Regions from separate parts of the Cellulosilyticum sp. ST5 genome, predicted to be linked through region 1. Evidence: a T-box and tRNA genes for the amino acid it is inferred to sense, from the RefSeq annotation. Region 1 holds a T-box; the other regions hold tRNA genes.
The links. A T-box is a leader RNA that pairs with one kind of tRNA and senses whether it is charged. The one in region 1 lies ahead of thrS (threonine--tRNA ligase), so its partner is inferred to be a tRNA-Thr.
Positions count from the first base shown of each region.

Region 2: it has a tRNA-Thr gene. The T-box ahead of thrS (threonine--tRNA ligase) is inferred to sense a tRNA for this amino acid. The anticodon was not compared.
Region 3: it has a tRNA-Thr gene. The T-box ahead of thrS (threonine--tRNA ligase) is inferred to sense a tRNA for this amino acid. The anticodon was not compared.

Region 1 covers NZ_CP132338.1:471,103-476,548, forward strand. The annotation lists gene hslO (Hsp33 family molecular chaperone HslO) at 1-508, shown strand, start outside; gene QTL86_RS02205 (putative sporulation protein YtxC) at 674-1,510, shown strand; gene QTL86_RS02210 (DUF805 domain-containing protein) at 1,623-1,970, shown strand; T-box leader at 2,387-2,659, shown strand; gene thrS (threonine--tRNA ligase) at 2,763-4,736, shown strand; ribosomal protein L20 leader region at 4,825-4,964, shown strand; gene infC (translation initiation factor IF-3) at 5,088-5,446, shown strand, end outside.
Region 2 covers NZ_CP132338.1:2,137,721-2,143,166, forward strand. The annotation lists partial or broken gene QTL86_RS10390 (IS3 family transposase) at 1-288, opposite strand, end outside; gene QTL86_RS10395 (hypothetical protein) at 529-1,002, shown strand; gene QTL86_RS10400 (hypothetical protein) at 1,057-1,194, opposite strand; gene QTL86_RS10405 (hypothetical protein) at 1,478-1,840, opposite strand; gene QTL86_RS10410 (hypothetical protein) at 1,855-2,010, opposite strand; gene QTL86_RS10415 (hypothetical protein) at 2,449-2,634, opposite strand; tRNA gene QTL86_RS10420 (tRNA-Thr) at 2,749-2,821, opposite strand; gene QTL86_RS10425 (amidase domain-containing protein) at 2,961-3,458, shown strand; gene gltX (glutamate--tRNA ligase) at 3,512-5,164, opposite strand.
Region 3 covers NZ_CP132338.1:1,682,109-1,687,554, reverse strand. The annotation lists gene QTL86_RS08280 (SDR family oxidoreductase) at 481-1,347, opposite strand; gene QTL86_RS08275 (ribonuclease J) at 1,550-3,208, shown strand; gene QTL86_RS08270 (hypothetical protein) at 3,234-3,437, shown strand; tRNA gene QTL86_RS08265 (tRNA-Thr) at 3,881-3,953, opposite strand; gene QTL86_RS08260 (lactate utilization protein) at 4,047-4,682, opposite strand; gene QTL86_RS08255 (LytR/AlgR family response regulator transcription factor) at 4,846-5,446, shown strand, end outside.

The DNA.
Region 1 (5,446 bases):
GGATCTTGGTCTTAAGGAACCTTACTCAGGCCAGGTACCTATGCTTTCTGGTGAAATTGCAGAAGACATTAGCTTTTACTTCGCTGTATCAGAACAAACTAATTCAGTCGTTATGTTAGGTGTTTTAGTGGATGTAGATTATAGTATTAGACAAGCAGGTGGTATTATTATTCAAGTGTTACCTGACGCAGATGATGATGCCATTACTCAATTAGAGGAAAAAATCAAAGGGTTTAAATCTTTAACGGCGTGCTTAGAAAAAGGACAGTCTATCGAGTATGTTTTAGAAAATCTTTTAGGTGAGATTGAAATCATGGATACAACAGAAGTAAGGTTTAATTGTGACTGTTCTAAAGAACGTATGGAAAGAGCCCTTATTAGTGTTGGGAAAAAAGACTTAGAAGAAATTGCAAAAGAAGATGAAAAAGCAGAGCTTGTATGTCCTTTCTGCAGTAACAAATATCAATTTACTAAAGAAGAATTAGAGGAACTCATTGAGCAAATCTAATTTATACAATTAAAAATAACCTGTCAGAATAACCTGATAGGTTATTTTTAATGATAGACAATAACATAAAACATCATTCATGAAATATTATATAGGATAATGCAAGGTGTCAAGCTTAAAGTTATATACTATATAATAAGAACTACAACTATCGAGGTATAAGCCATGTGCTATTATATGCTCTATACATCCAGGTATAAAAAAGAACTATTAGAGAAACTAGAAGAACTAGAGCAAGAAGAAGAAATGGCTAATGAAATAGAAGTAAGGCAAATAGGAAGTATCTATGAAGTAGCCTGTTTGATGGAAGATACTAAAGAATTTTGTGATGAGCAATTGGCTCATGTGATGAGTGATTTGGTTCAAAAACAGGTTATTAGTAGAGTTTGTATAACCTATTTAAAAAGTAAAGAAGAGTTGAGACATATAGATAAAAGAGATATTATGAATGCCTTTATTAATAATAACTATCTATCAAGGCAAGAAGGCTTTTCTTCTTTTACCTATTATTTATTATATGTACCTATTTTACAGGAAATAAAAAAAACAGGCGTATTTAATATAGAAGGTTGGATACAATTTAGAACTCAAAAATATCAGATTCTATTAAGCGATTTATTGGAACAATTTGTTTTGGATTATAGTATGAAGAAAGAGGTTGTAACTTTTATTAAGCTTATGAGAGATATGAGCATTTTAAGTGTACCATTAGAGGAAATACTACATCTTATTTATAATACAGAAGGGGCGCCTCAACTTTATAATAAAGACATGAAAAATATGACAGGCTTTTATATAAGGCAATACTGTAAGGAACTGTTATTAGATAGTACGTTAACAAGGGAAGATTATATTTTGCATATCCTTATATCGATTAGTCCTAAGCAGCTTATTATTCATCAAAGAGCAAAAGCCAGAGAACAGCAGTTTCTAAAGACATTAGAAATTATTTTTGATGATAATATTAACTATTGCAAGGGGTGCATGTGGTGCAGTAATTAATGTGTAAATGTTTATTAATTTTATAATATTTAAATAATAAAAAATATATTATATATTTAGAGGATTCAGTGTATAATAAAGGAGATTGATAGTGATTATTGGGGGAAAATAAATGGAGTGGTATGTAGGTGTTTTAAAAAAATATGCAGATTTTAGTGGTAGAGCAAGAAGAAAGGAATACTGGATGTTCTTTTTGATTAACATTATTATAGGAATTGTCCTTGGGTTTTTAGCGACAATTCTTAAGACCAGTATATTAAGTAATATTTATTCGCTAGCCGTACTTATACCAGGAATAGCGGTTTGTATAAGAAGATTACATGATATAGGAAAATCAGGTTGGTGGTGGTTTATAGCCTTAATTCCTTTAGTTGGCCCAATTTGGTTATTAGTTTTAGTCTGTACAGAAGGGGATAGTAGTAATAATCAATATGGTTCGAATCCTAAAGCAGTAGTTTAATTAAGTTATTTAATCTAAAATAAAATCAGTATCCAATCCAGTAAAAGAGGGTAAAGCTTGCATAATAAGGTTTACTCTTTTTTGATATTCAGATAAATCTTTTATTATTTAAGAGTTTTCAGGGGCAATAGAGGAAATTAGTAGTGATAATAGATTAATATTGATATGATTCTAAGCTCTAAGATAAAGAACAGTAACTTTGAGCATAGCAAGTATTGTACATATGGTATATTAAAAGAAACGATATAAATAAGGAAATAGATTTCCTAGAAATAACAATCAAACAATATTGACATAAGGGCATCAATTGATTAGAATAATTACATTAAGAACGACAAATAACTTCATAAAAATAACTTATTTTGAATAAGAAGAATTTGTTAATACCTATAATATTTATATTTATAAGTGAATACCAAAAAACAATGATGAGACGAGTAACTTATAACCCCTTTTTCAGAGAGAAGATGCAGTGGTGGGAGCATCTTTAAAGACTATAAGTGAAGACTACCTCGGAGTGATTGTAAAACAATTCGGTGACCCCGTTATCGTCAGTAAAGCGAGTGACTTTAACTTTGGTAAGTTTAAGCATGAATGAATAATTCTTTATAGGGAGGAATCATTCATATAATCTAACCAAGCAAAGTAACAAGGGTGGAACCGCGGGAATACATATCCCCGTCCCTTTTTAAATAAGATGATTATTTAAAAAGGGACGGGGTTTTTTAGGTTCTTTTAATTAAATAATCATTCATGGGTTAAAATAGTTTAAATTTGAAAGGAGTAGAAGCAATGATTAAAATTACATTAAAAGATGGTAGTGTTAAAGAGTGCCAAAAAGGCATTACTGTCCTTGGCGTAGCAGAAGAACTTAGCGCAGGACTTGCAAGAATGGCATGTGCCGGTAAAGTAAATGGGGAAATGGTGGATCTTAGAACAGAACTTAATGAAGACTGTAGTCTTGAAATCCTTACTTTTAATGATAAGGAAGGAAAATGGGCATTCCGTCATACTGCAGCTCATATTTTAGCTCAAGCTGTAAAAAGGGTTTTCCCAGAAGTAAAACTTGCAATTGGACCAGCTATTGAAGATGGTTTTTATTATGATTTTGATACAGAAAGACACTTTGTAGAAGCAGATTTTGAAAAAATTGAAGCTGAAATGAAGAAAATCGTTAAAGAAAAACTTCCGATTGAAAGATTTGAACTTCCTAGAGAAGAAGCTATTAAACTAATGGAAGAAGCAGAAGAACCATATAAAGTAGAATTAATACGTGATCTTCCAGAAGGTGAGAGAATCACTTTTTACAAACAAGGCGACTTTGTTGATCTTTGCGCAGGACCACACCTTATGAGTACAAAACCTGTAGAAGCTTTCAAAATCTTATCAGCAGCAGGTGCTTACTGGAAAGGGAATGAAAAGAACAAAATGCTTGCGCGTATATACGCAACAGCATTTACCAAAAAAGCAGATTTAGCAGCTCATCTTGAAGCTTTAGAAGAAGCTAAAAAACGTGATCACAACAAGCTTGGTCGTGAACTTAAACTTTTTACAACAGATGAAAAAGTGGGGCAGGGTCTACCATTACTTATGCCAAAAGGTGCTAGAATTGTTCAAACCCTTCAACGTTTTGTAGAAGATGAGGAAGAAAAAAGAGGTTATGTATTAACTAAAACACCTCTTATGGCTAAAAGTGATCTTTACAAAATGTCAGGTCACTGGGATCACTATAAAGATGGTATGTTCGTACTTGGAGATGAAGAAAAGGATAAAGAGGTATTTGCACTTCGTCCGATGACATGTCCATTCCAATTCACAGTTTATAATGCAGAACAACACAGCTATCGTGATTTACCAATTCGTTATGGTGAAACTTCTACTTTATTTAGAAATGAATCATCAGGTGAAATGCATGGTCTTATTCGTGTAAGACAGTTTACTATTTCTGAAGGACATCTTGTATGTACACCAGAACAATTAGAAGATGAATTTAGAGGTGTTATTGAGCTAATCAATTACATGATGGCAACACTTGGCATTGAAAATGATATCAGCTACCGTTTCTCTAAATGGGATCCAGCAAATACTGAAAAATATATTAATGATCCAGAGGCTTGGGAAAGAACAGAAAGTCTCATGAGAAATATCTTAGATCACTTACAAATTAATTACGAAGAAGCTGTAGGTGAAGCGGCCTTCTATGGACCAAAACTTGATATTCAATTTAAAAATGTACATGGTAAAGAAGATACAATCATTACTGTACAAATCGACTTTGCTCTTGGAGAAAGGCTTGGTATGACTTATATTGATGCAGATGGTGAGAAAAAGCATCCACTTATCATTCACCGTACATCTATTGGCTGCTATGAGAGAACACTTGCCATGCTTATTGAAAAGTATGCAGGACAGTTCCCAATATGGCTTGCGCCAGTGGCTGTTAAAGTACTTCCGCTTTCTGATAAGTATGCAGATTATGCAGCAGAAGTTGTTAAAGCGTTTAAAGACCGTGGCATCTTAAAAGTAGAAGCTGACTATCGCACAGAAAAAATTGGATATAAAATCAGAGAAGCACGTATGGAAAGAATTCCATATATCGTTGTTGTCGGTGCAGAAGAAATGGAAAATAAGACCGTTTCTGTTCGTAGCCGTCAAAAAGGTGATGAAGGTGCACAAAGTCTTGAAAGCTTTGTTAATCGTGTAGATGAAGAAATCAAAACAAAATTCAATTATCTTAAACACATGGAAATTGAAGAAAATAAATAAGATAGAAATAAATATTTTACGTAAAATAAAAGTTGACAAATAAAATAATGCATGTTAAGATAAATGAGGTTTTAAGGCAAATGATTGCCAGGCAAAGTAGAAGCTATTCTTCTCACCTTACAACAAAAGGGTTCGTAAGGTCATACTAATTAACACATGATTATATTTCATTTAGTATGGATTTTTAGAGAGGTGGATAGTTTCGGCTATCCACCTTATTTAGTTGATATAGCAAATAAATATACTAATAAGGGTATATTATTAAAAGCGGCTCACCCATCGCTTAAAGGGTGATTAAAATAATAAATTTAGGCAAACACAATTTAGGAGGTGCCCGTTATTAACGATTTAATGATCAACGAACAAATTCGTGACAAAGAAGTAAGACTAGTAGGAGCTGATGGAGAACAAATTGGTATTGTTTCTAGCAAAGAAGCACAAAAAATGGCAGCTGAGAAAAACTTAGACTTAGTTAAAATTGCTCCACAAGCAAAACCACCAGTTTGTAAAATCATGGACTATGGTAAATACAAATTTGATGCAGCAAAGAAAGAAAAAGAAGCGCGTAAAAAACAAAAAGTTGTTAGCGTTAAAGAAGTAAGACTTTCTGCTAGTATTGAAAAACACGACTTTGAAACGAAGATGAAAAATGCAGCTAAGTTCCTTAAAGCAGGGGATAAAGTTAAAATTTCAGTTGTATTCCGTGGGCG
Region 2 (5,446 bases), 1.7 Mb from region 1:
TTTAAACTGTGCAATAGTGTATTTTGAGATAAGTCCACTAGCTCTCATGATACGACTAATTTTTCGTCCAGATACTTGATAGCCTTCTTTTTCTAGTTCAATCTTAATTTTGCGTGCACCATAATTAGAACGACTATCTTTAAAAATCTTCATTATAGGCGCCTCAAGAATATTTTCATTTCCTTTTTGTTTTGCTTCATAATAATAGGTACTTCTAGATAGCTGTAGGACTTTACACATTGCTGATACAGAGTATTTGTGAAGGTTATTTTTTATCACATTTTCTTTTGCCATTATGATAGCGTGCTACGATTTGTGCTTTAAACTCAGTTGTAAATGTACGTCGTGGTCTGGTTGGGTTAGAATTGGTCATGCTCATCTCCTCTTTAATATAAGTTGATTGCACATAACCCTAAAATAACTGTCCAGTTTATTGTAACCGATTCAAAGGTCGAATTTGTTTATAGAATAAAAATTAAAATATTACTTATAATATCTAGGTAATTATTACTTATATCGAGGTATAAAATGACTAAACATCACTTTAAGCGTTATTTAATTCTTATATGTTTAATATGTTTCACTTTTCATTCATCACATTTTTTTGCACAAAACATTACTACTGTTGATACAAATACAGTAATAGAGGAATCATATGGCTCGCTTAATAATATTCACAAGCAAATGTTAAATATAATAGAGAACTATTTTATTAGTAATATAAGCACTACTACTAGTAAACCTGATCCAGGCTATTTAGATATATATATTTCTCAGTTAAATGCTATAAGTGATAAAATAAAAGCCGTAGACCAATCAAAAGTCACACCAGAACAAAAAACTAAATTAAGAATACTGAGGGATGCTACTGATGATTTAACTTATATTAGCGGTACTCTAAAAAGATTACTAACATCTTTAGATGCTAAAGAACAATATAATTTATTTCGAGCTATCCTATATGTTAGTAATTTAGTAGAGAAAGATTTTTCATACTTCTAATTTTTACATATCGGCATTATGCCGATATGTTTTTTATTTATTCAAAATCAGATTTTATTTACTTTCAAAGCTGCAATCTTTTTCATCTTCTTCGCATATATTGCACCCAAAAATTGTTTCTCCTAATTTACCGTTACATCCATCTGTTATGATTTCACAATGTTTACATTCTAAACATTTTTCACTTAGCATATTATCACCACCTACATACCACATAGGATTTGAATCATAAAAATTATTGCCTAAGTTGTATGATTAAACAGTCCACCAGTATTAGTTTTTGGGCCCTCTGTGATTATGGCTACAGTATGCTCCTTGCTTCCTGATATAATCTTCTTAGTAACTTCTTATCGTATGAAAAGAAACCACTCCGAACAAAAAAGAAGACACAAATGAATTCTTGTCATATTTCTTCAACCGCTATTTATGAACAACAGTGGTTTTTTAATTCTTCTACTATTACTGATTAAAAAAGTTATTTTATATAGCACCAGCTTTGTGGTGCCCTGTTAATACTTACTTCTTCAATCTGTATTGGTATATCATAAGACTTAACGCTACTTACATCCCATGCAACCAAGTCCTTGCCATTTGCATATGCAAATAACTCATATAGACTCAGATAACTTCTATTGCATAGCTGCTGAAAAACATTAGTTACTAATGTACCTTTACAAATAAACTCTCCTTGTATACCTTTGCCACCTGTTACATAGCAAAGTACTTTAAAAGGATATTCAATACCTGCTGGCTTAGTTTTTCTGATTTCTAGTGTCTTTTCTCGGTTCTTGATCATGTGCCAGTACTTCTCATGAACACTAATTAATACTGTTTTCACTTTGTTTTCCTCCCCTATAGCATATCTGCTATGGTTTTAATCACATTCTTAAGCCTTCTATTTATGTCCCTCTCTTGGTTCTTTTCGTGTACCTTTGCAGCTATCTCATCCTTAAGTCTTTGATTTTCTATTTTAAGTGTATCAACATATCTTTGTTCACTATCTGTCATTCATCTTCCTCCTTATCAACAAAAAATACTTTTTATAATTTAAATTTTGATATTGATTTTCATTTTCCTTTGTGGTATATTAAATATACAACAGTACATAAAAATTTTCGTAACTCCCATATGTTAAGCACTGGTCCTACAACTAGTGCTTTTCTTCTGTCCAGCGATATAAAGTTGACACTCTTATGAGCATCTAGCATATATCAAAAACACTTTGTTTTAATTCCAATCAGCTTCTAGTTCTTTACTTGGTGTAACTTCATCACTTTCACTCCATGTATCTACAATCACTTTGCGTTCCATTTTGTGCAAGCTTCATTAAATAAATTGTGAAGTCATCCATATGTCTTAATGATGTTAAATCAAGTTGCCTGCTAAATGATATTGACCATACATTCTCTTCGTTTTTATTCCATCTTGATAGGCTAACTTCTACATTTAGATCTTCTTATTCTTCATCTTGCTCTTGCACTCCATGAATAGCTTGGCATATTTAAAACTGCTCCAGCTTCTTCCCTCTTCTTGTTCGATTTCCATTTCTGTTTCTACATATTCGTAACTTGGGCCATCATCAAAAACAAACAAAAAAGATGTTATAGAGTCACTAAATAAAATAACGAGCATACGTATCTAACTTACGTATGCTCGTTATTTTTATGTATTAAGCTTTCTGTTACGTATATTCTTACGTATAAGCTTCAATTTTACTTTCATCAATCACCTTAGAAGCCTTGATAAAGCTGGAAGGGGGACTCGAACCCCCGACTTACTCATTACGAATGAGTTACTCTACCAACTGAGTTATGCCAGCTTGACACTTGTTTACTTTATCATATTTCAGACAAATAATCAATATTTTATAGCTTATTTTATGTAATATAAAATCATTTACATTATTATATTTTCTCTTCTTATCTCATATACCTAGTAATAAGAAAGGATGTGAACAAATGGATAAAGTCCTACCCTATAATGCTACTGTTGCTATTGCTTATGCTAAAAGATGGAGCTTACTTCGTAATCCTATGTATTTAGACTTTACCCAGCTAGGAGGAGATTGCACTAATTTTATTTCTCAATGTCTATACGCAGGAAGTCATATTATGAACTATACCCCTATTACAGGATGGTATTACAGAAATGCTAATGATCGTTCAGCTTCTTGGACTGGCGTAAATTTCCTACATAAATTCTTAACCACTAATAAAGGATCTGGCCCTTTTGGTAGGGATGTTACGCTAAATGAAATTGTTCCTGGTGATGTTATTCAATTTGGTAATGATATTAATGGCTACCACCATTCCTTATTAGTATTAGAAACAGCCCCTGATCCTACCTATGACCAAATTTTAATTGCTACTCATAGTTATGATGCTATTAATAGACCTCTTTCTTCTTATGAGTTCACTAAGATACGCTTCATCCATATTGAAGGCGTTAGAGCCTAATAAAATGCCTACCCATACTTTATAATATGAGTAGGCATTTTATTATTGTTTTATTAGTTGTTTAAAAAAGCCTCAAATCTCGCTCTTACAGCTTCTTCTCCAATGATTTGCATAATAGTATATAAATCTGGTGTATTTGTTCTATGGCTAATAGCACTTCTTACAGCACCTGCTACATCTGATACCATTCCTTTGAAGGCTGTTGGATCTTTTTTGAAAGCTTTACGATCTGCTGTATAACCAAGACTAATAGCGTGTTCTTTTAATTCATTGAACCAAGTCTCTTGGTCTGTATTAAAGTTATAAACTTCTTTATAAGAAGATATGATTTCTTTAGCTGTTTCTAAAGTCATATTTTTTGGTAATTCTACTTCAGTTTCAGCATTAAATAGCTCATCGTAGAAGTAACAAATCTTTTCTTTAACTTCTGACCATTTACCAAAGTCTTTACGTGGTTTTGGTCCTTCTTTATCGATGTTAAAGATTTCTTTTGACATGGCTTCATGTTTTGTCACTAAGTCGTACATTGCCTTGTCATATTCTTTTGCCCACTCTGTATAGAGGCTATACACTTCTTCAGCTGGCATCTTAGAAATCACATCTTTGCTCACATCATTTAATTTAACAAGGTCGAAAAGTGCTCCACTTTTACTCATTTTATCAAGAGCTACTGGATAGTCATGATAATCAGCCGTTGGATTTTCCATTCTCCATTCTTCAAAGGCAGAGTTAATAATATTTAATAAATATTCTACTACTGAAGCTTTTGGATAACCTTCTTCTTTATAATAGCTTACAGCACTTTCTGGATCTTTACGTTTTGAAAGTTTACGTTTAGAATCACCATCTAATTTCATAACATTTGGAATATGTGCATACTCTGGTCTTTCAAATCCAAGTACGTCAAATAATTGAACGTGAATTGGAAGTGATGATAACCATTCTTCTCCACGAATAACGCTCGTTGTTCCCATTAAATGATCATCAATCGCATGAGCAAAGTGATAGGTTGGAAGACCATCTGCTTTAATAATAACGATATCTTGTATATTTTCTGGAAAAGAGGTTTCCCCTTTAATAAGGTCTACAAAGTTCACACGGTTTTCTGCATTACCAGGTGATTTAAGACGAATAATATACTGCTCACCAGCTTTGATTTTTTCCATAGCTGCTTCTGGTGATAAGTCTCTATAGATTGCATATTCACCATAGCAACCTGGGGTTAATTTAGCAGCCACTTGTTTGTCACGCATAGCTTCTAACTCTTCCGAAGTCATAAAACATGGATAAGCTAAGCCTTTTATGATTAAGTCTTTTGCAAAAGTTTTATAAATCTCTGCTCTTTCACTTTGGCGATAAGGACCATAGTTCCCTTTTGAAGTTGTTTCACCAGTCATTCCTTCATCAAAATCCATACCGAAGTTATGCATCGTTGCAATAGTATCTTCTATAGCCCCTTCTACTTCCCTTTTTTGATCTGTATCTTCTACTCTTAAATAGAAAACCCCGCCACTTTGCACTGCAATTCTTTCACTAACAAGGGCAGCAAATACACCACCAATGTGCTGAAATCCTGTTGGACTCGGTGCATAACGTGTTACCTTTGCACCTTCTTTAAGTATTCTTTTTGGATAAGCTTTTAAATAATCTTCTGGTGTTTTAGTTACATCAGGGAAAATTAATTCAGCTAATTGTTGTAAACTCATGATTTCACCTTACCTTTTTGTCATTTTTATATTGCAAGGAGTCTTTTCATTGGATGAAGCTCATTGGATTATAAGTGTTCATCACCTATTTTAACATGACAAGAAAGTGGACTTATACCCACTTTCCCTTGCTTTCGTTATTTATTCTTTCTTCAATTATACCTATCTCTAGGAACCTTGTAAAGCATTCCTAGTATTCTGTCCTAGCACTAGAATAACGCATTTTTCTTTTTAAAATAATAAACTCTTATTTTAGAATAAGAGTTTTTAGCTTTTCTCTTC
Region 3 (5,446 bases), 1.2 Mb from region 1:
ATGCTACCCATTTCTTAAAAAAGACACAGCAATGGCTCCTCAGCACAGTATGAAGTTTCATAAGGCATAGGTAGCAACATCATAAAAGTTAAACCAATGAGTGAGGAGCTCCTTAAAGTCTTGGCCGGGCTGCCCTAAGCTAGGTGCCAAGGCCTTAAGACTCTGGTTAAAACTTTATTTGAATCACACAAGATGTAAAAACGTTTTTGGCAACTTATAAATGGCGTCTCCCTGTCAGCGTACTAGTGACATTTTCCTTGGAGACAGAGGTATCTGTAGCAACAGATTGAAACTTACGAGGCCCGGTCAGTTCCTCAAGTTAATGTTGCGGTGATTATGCTGAGGAAGTTGTTTGATTTGTTTTTACACTTATATATATGTTAGCTACAAGTGGAATCCCTAATAGAAAATAAAAATATTTTTAAACGCTATTTATAACATTAAAGATAGGTTATCAATTTTCTTCATAAAAAAGTAGGATTAGCCATTAATAATTTCTCCACCATTAATATGAATGGTTTGTCCTGTTATATAACTAGCAGCTTTAGAAGCTAAGAAAACATAAGCACCTGCACATTCTATGGGTTGACCAGCACGACCTAGTGGCGTGGTAGTACCAAAAGCAGGAATGCTGCTTACATCAAAACTAGAAGGAATAAAAGGTGTCCAAATAGGACCTGGTGCAACAGCATTAACACGTATACCAGACTTTGATTTTGTAAGAGCCATAGAAAGGGAGCGCGTGAAAGCTGTAATGGCACCTTTGGTCATGGAGTAATCGATGAGTTTTTCATGACCATGAAAAGCGACGACAGAAGTTGTATTAATAATGCATGCACCTGATTTGAGATGCGGTAAGACGGCCTTAGTCATATAAAAAGTGCCATATACATTAGTTTTAAAAGTTTTATCAAACTGTTCGGTAGTAATGGCTTGTAAACTTGAGTTTTCATATTGGACAGCAGCATTATTGACTAGGATATCGATATGCTTATAGGTATCCATGACTTTTGTGACTACTTCTGTAGCGAAAGTTTCTTCTGTGAGATCACCTTTAATAAGAAGACAGCTTTGGCCATAAGCTTCAACAGCTTTTTGTGTATCCTCTGCATCTTTATCTTCATTATAGTAAACAATGGCAACATCAGCTCCTTGCTTGGCATAAGCCACTGCTACAGCACGTCCAATACCACTATCACCACCTGTAATAATAGCTACTTGTTCTTGGAGTAAACTACCATTTGGAAGAGTCGTTTCATCATCAAAAATGGGGAGTGGTTGCATTTCGTATTCAAAACCAGGATGCCTTGTTTGTTGTTGCGCTTTAAAATGGTTAGGGAAAAACATGACAATACCTCCTAAAAGTAATAAATGATTAAGAATAAAAATTCAAATTTAGTATGAGCTTAATGTAAGTATTTCAATATGGAAATTTTATCAAAGCTTAATGGCAAGTAACTTTATCATTTGTCTCATTTAAAAATAACACTACATACTTTTTTAGGAAAAAGTTATACTAAGTATAAAAGTAATAAAGCGAGGATGAAAGATGAAAAATGCTGTGAAAGTCATTCCTCTTGGAGGGCTTGGAAGTATTGGCAAAAATATAACCGTTATAGAGTATGAAGAAGAAATCATAGTGATTGACTGTGGCATGGGTTTTCCAGATGAACAAATGTATGGGGTAGATTTGGTTATTCCTGATATTACGTACTTATTACAAAATAAGAATAAAGTAAAAGGTATCTTTTTCACTCATGGACATGAAGATCATATAGGTGCAGTTCCCTATATATTAAAACAAATGAACATTCCCTTGTATGGAACTCCTCTTACTTTAGGCATTATAGAAAACAAACTCCAAGAACACGGTCTCCTAACAAAAAGTGAATGTCACTGCGTGGAAGCTGGTGACGTGATTGCTTTAGAACAAATAAAGGTAGAGTTTGTGAGAAGTACACATAGTATTGCCGGTGCGTGTTGTATTGCAGTGCATACACCTGAAGGAATTATTTTTCATACAGGGGACTTTAAAGTGGATTATACACCTGTTGATCAGAAGGGAATGGATTTACAGCGGATTGGTGAATTGGGAAAAGAAGGCATATTACTCCTTTTAGCAGATAGCACTAATGTAGAACGTAAAGGACACTCTCCATCAGAAGTAACTATTGGTAAGACCTTAGAGCGTTTATTTGACAATGTGAAAGGACGTATTATTGTTGCGACCTTTGCATCCAATATTCATCGTATTCAACAGATTATTAATGCAGCGGTGCTTTATGGACGTAAAGTAGCTTTTAGTGGCAGAAGTATGGAAAACATAACGAAAGTAGCCAGAAGTTTAGGGTATTTGAGTGTGCCAGAGACTACTTTAATAGAAGTTGAACAAATGAAGAACTACCCTAATGATCAAATGACTATTATTACGACAGGAAGCCAAGGGGAACCTATGGCAGCGCTGGCACGTATTGCCTTTGGAAAACATCGATTCATTCAAATAGAACCCAATGATTTATTTATTATCTCTGCTTCACCTATTCCAGGAAATGATAAATTAGTTTCAAAAGTGATTAATGAGCTTTATAAAAAAGGAGCTCAAGTCATATATAAGGATTTAGAAGAGGTTCATGTATCAGGTCATGCATATCAAGAAGAGCTTAAGCTCATGCATACTTTAACGCATCCGCAGTATTTTATGCCAGCTCATGGTGAATATAGGCATCTGATTCATCATCGCAATTTAGCAAGGCAAATGGGAATGGCTCAGGATAATATCTTTATTTTAGAAGATGGGGAGGTTTTAGAAGTAAGTAAGGTAACAGCTGGAGTGACCGGAAGAGTAAGGGCAGGAAATATTTTAGTAGATGGTATTGGTATAGGAGATGTAGGTAATATTGTACTCAGGGATCGTAAGCATTTAGCAGAAGAGGGGATGCTCATAGTAGTAGCAGCTATTGATTTAGAAACTTGCTCTATTATGAGTGGTCCTGATATTATTACCAGAGGCTTTGTTTATGCCAAGGATTCAGAGGATTTAATAGAAGAAGTAAAAGCTGTAGCTAATAAAGAATTAGAGATGTGTCTTGCTTATCAAATGACAGAATGGCATATTTTAAAAACGAGCATTAAAAAGGTGGTAGAGCAACTTTTATATGAAAAAACAAAAAGAAGGCCCGCTATTTTGCCAATTATTATGGAAGTTTAATATAGAAGGAAGAAAGGTGAGTAAAATGAAAGTTAAGATGGTCTGTACTAGAGATCAAGAAACAAAGGTAGTTGATTTACCCATGAGTGAGGAGGACTTACTTAAAATAAGAGCTACAGTTTTGGACCGTGATTCCATTGGATACATTGCAGGAGCGGATGTGAAATGTTATGACGAGACAGATAATGAAATAGAAAATATTTTTGAATTCAATAAAAGTCTTCAATAACTAAAAAGAGTCACAAAAAAGGGTATAAACATTTATTTTTAATGTTTATACCCTTTTTTATAAAGCTAGTAACTGGGCATTCATTTAAGTATATAACTGGTTAAATGGCTACGTTTAATAACCTGTAAGTAATATATATAGTAGTTATAAATACAATGTACATAAGAGGAAATTCGTATTTCTTAAAAATTTTTAATATCATTACGCTATACTCCTTAATAACTTATATATATACATAATAATATGAATCATTTTAATATTAAATGTATTTTCTTATAAAAATAAATTATAAGTCTGAAAAATTTATAAAGTAAGAATTTATAACAAATAGAGTCAATGGTACCTCTTATTAAAAAATACTGATATTATACGTCGATAAACATAAATATTTATTGACTGACAAAAAAGGATACAAGTAATAACTTGTATCCTTTGAATAGTAAAGCTCTCAACGGGACTTGAACCCGTGGCCTCCACCTTACCAAGGTGACGCTCTACCGCCTGAGCCATGAGAGCAGAGCGCTCTTTGTTAAGCGCTTTATTATAATAGCATGTAGGATGACGTTTGTCAACATTTACCTCTAGAAAAAATGGCTATTTAAGGGTTACTTAATAACCTAGATTTTCACCTACTAGAATGACTTTAATACGACCGGCTGGTTTACTATTACGTGTAATAACCGTTTGCATACAAATACAATCTGGACTTAAACAATCTTGACAAACACCAGTTAAAGCACAAGGTGTGTTTTTACTAAGGCGAATAGCGTTCTGAGGACAAGCTGCATTATGTATACGAGAAAGAGCTTCTGTTTGATTTCTAGCTACTTTATTCATGCCGGCAATAATAATGACTTGTTTAGGTCCATAAATAAGTGAGGCAACACGATTACCAGTACCATCAATATTGATAAGTTCACCCTCAAGAGTGATGGCATTTGTACTCATAAAATAGGTATCAGCAAAAAAAGCACGATGATAGAGTTCTTCTACTTGCTCATTAGGCACCTTGGAACGGTCTAATAGGGTATAACATCCTGCTGCTTCTAGAGCAGGAATAAGACCTATTTCAGCCAATGTCATAGAGCCACCCCAAGAAATAAGTTCACTATTTTTTAAAAGAGAAAATGCTTTTTGAATGGCTTCTTCCTTAGACGATACATAATGGCCTTCTATATGGCGCTTTTGTAAATTCTTTATAAGTGTTTCAGCGGTACGTTCATAATAAAGTGAAGTGATGGTCATATTTTAACCTCCTAAAAATAGTTACAGTTTATTTTATTATAACATAGTTATATAGCCACATGTAAACATAGTCGATGTTGTAATGTGTCAAATATGAATAAAATATGAATTAAAAATGTTGAAAATAATACAAAAATTGTATAGAATTAAATGGGGTGATTAGATGATTAACTTAATAATATGTGATGATAATAAGGATTTCTTAGAATCTGCCACGCTATATATTGAGTATTATCTATCAGTATTGAATGTAGATATTAAAGTTCATCAATTTTCGTGTAGTGAAGCTTTTATAAAGGTATTCAATGAAGTGCCTTATTTTTTTGATATAGTCATTTTAGATATAGATATGCCTGGAAAAGATGGAATAGAAGTTGCAAGATTAATAAGAGAGATTAATCAGGAGCTATTAATTGTATTTTTAACAGGGATAACGACACGGGTTTTTGAAAGCTTTAAAGTTGGTGCATTCAGATATGTACGTAAAAGTCATTTTAAAGAGGAAATCGAAGAGTGCATTCAGAGTGCTTTAAAAAAGATGAGAGCGCAGACAGAATGCTATATAATCAAAACAGAGGAAGGATGGATTAAATTATTAGTTAAGGATATCATGTATTTTCTGTGTGTCAACCGTCATGTTGAAGTACATACAATTCAAGCGTGTTATAAAACAACGATACGGCGTATGAAGGATGTTGAGGAGCAATTTGAAAATAAGAGTTTTACGAAAATTCATAGGGGTTGCATGGTTAATCTAGGTTATA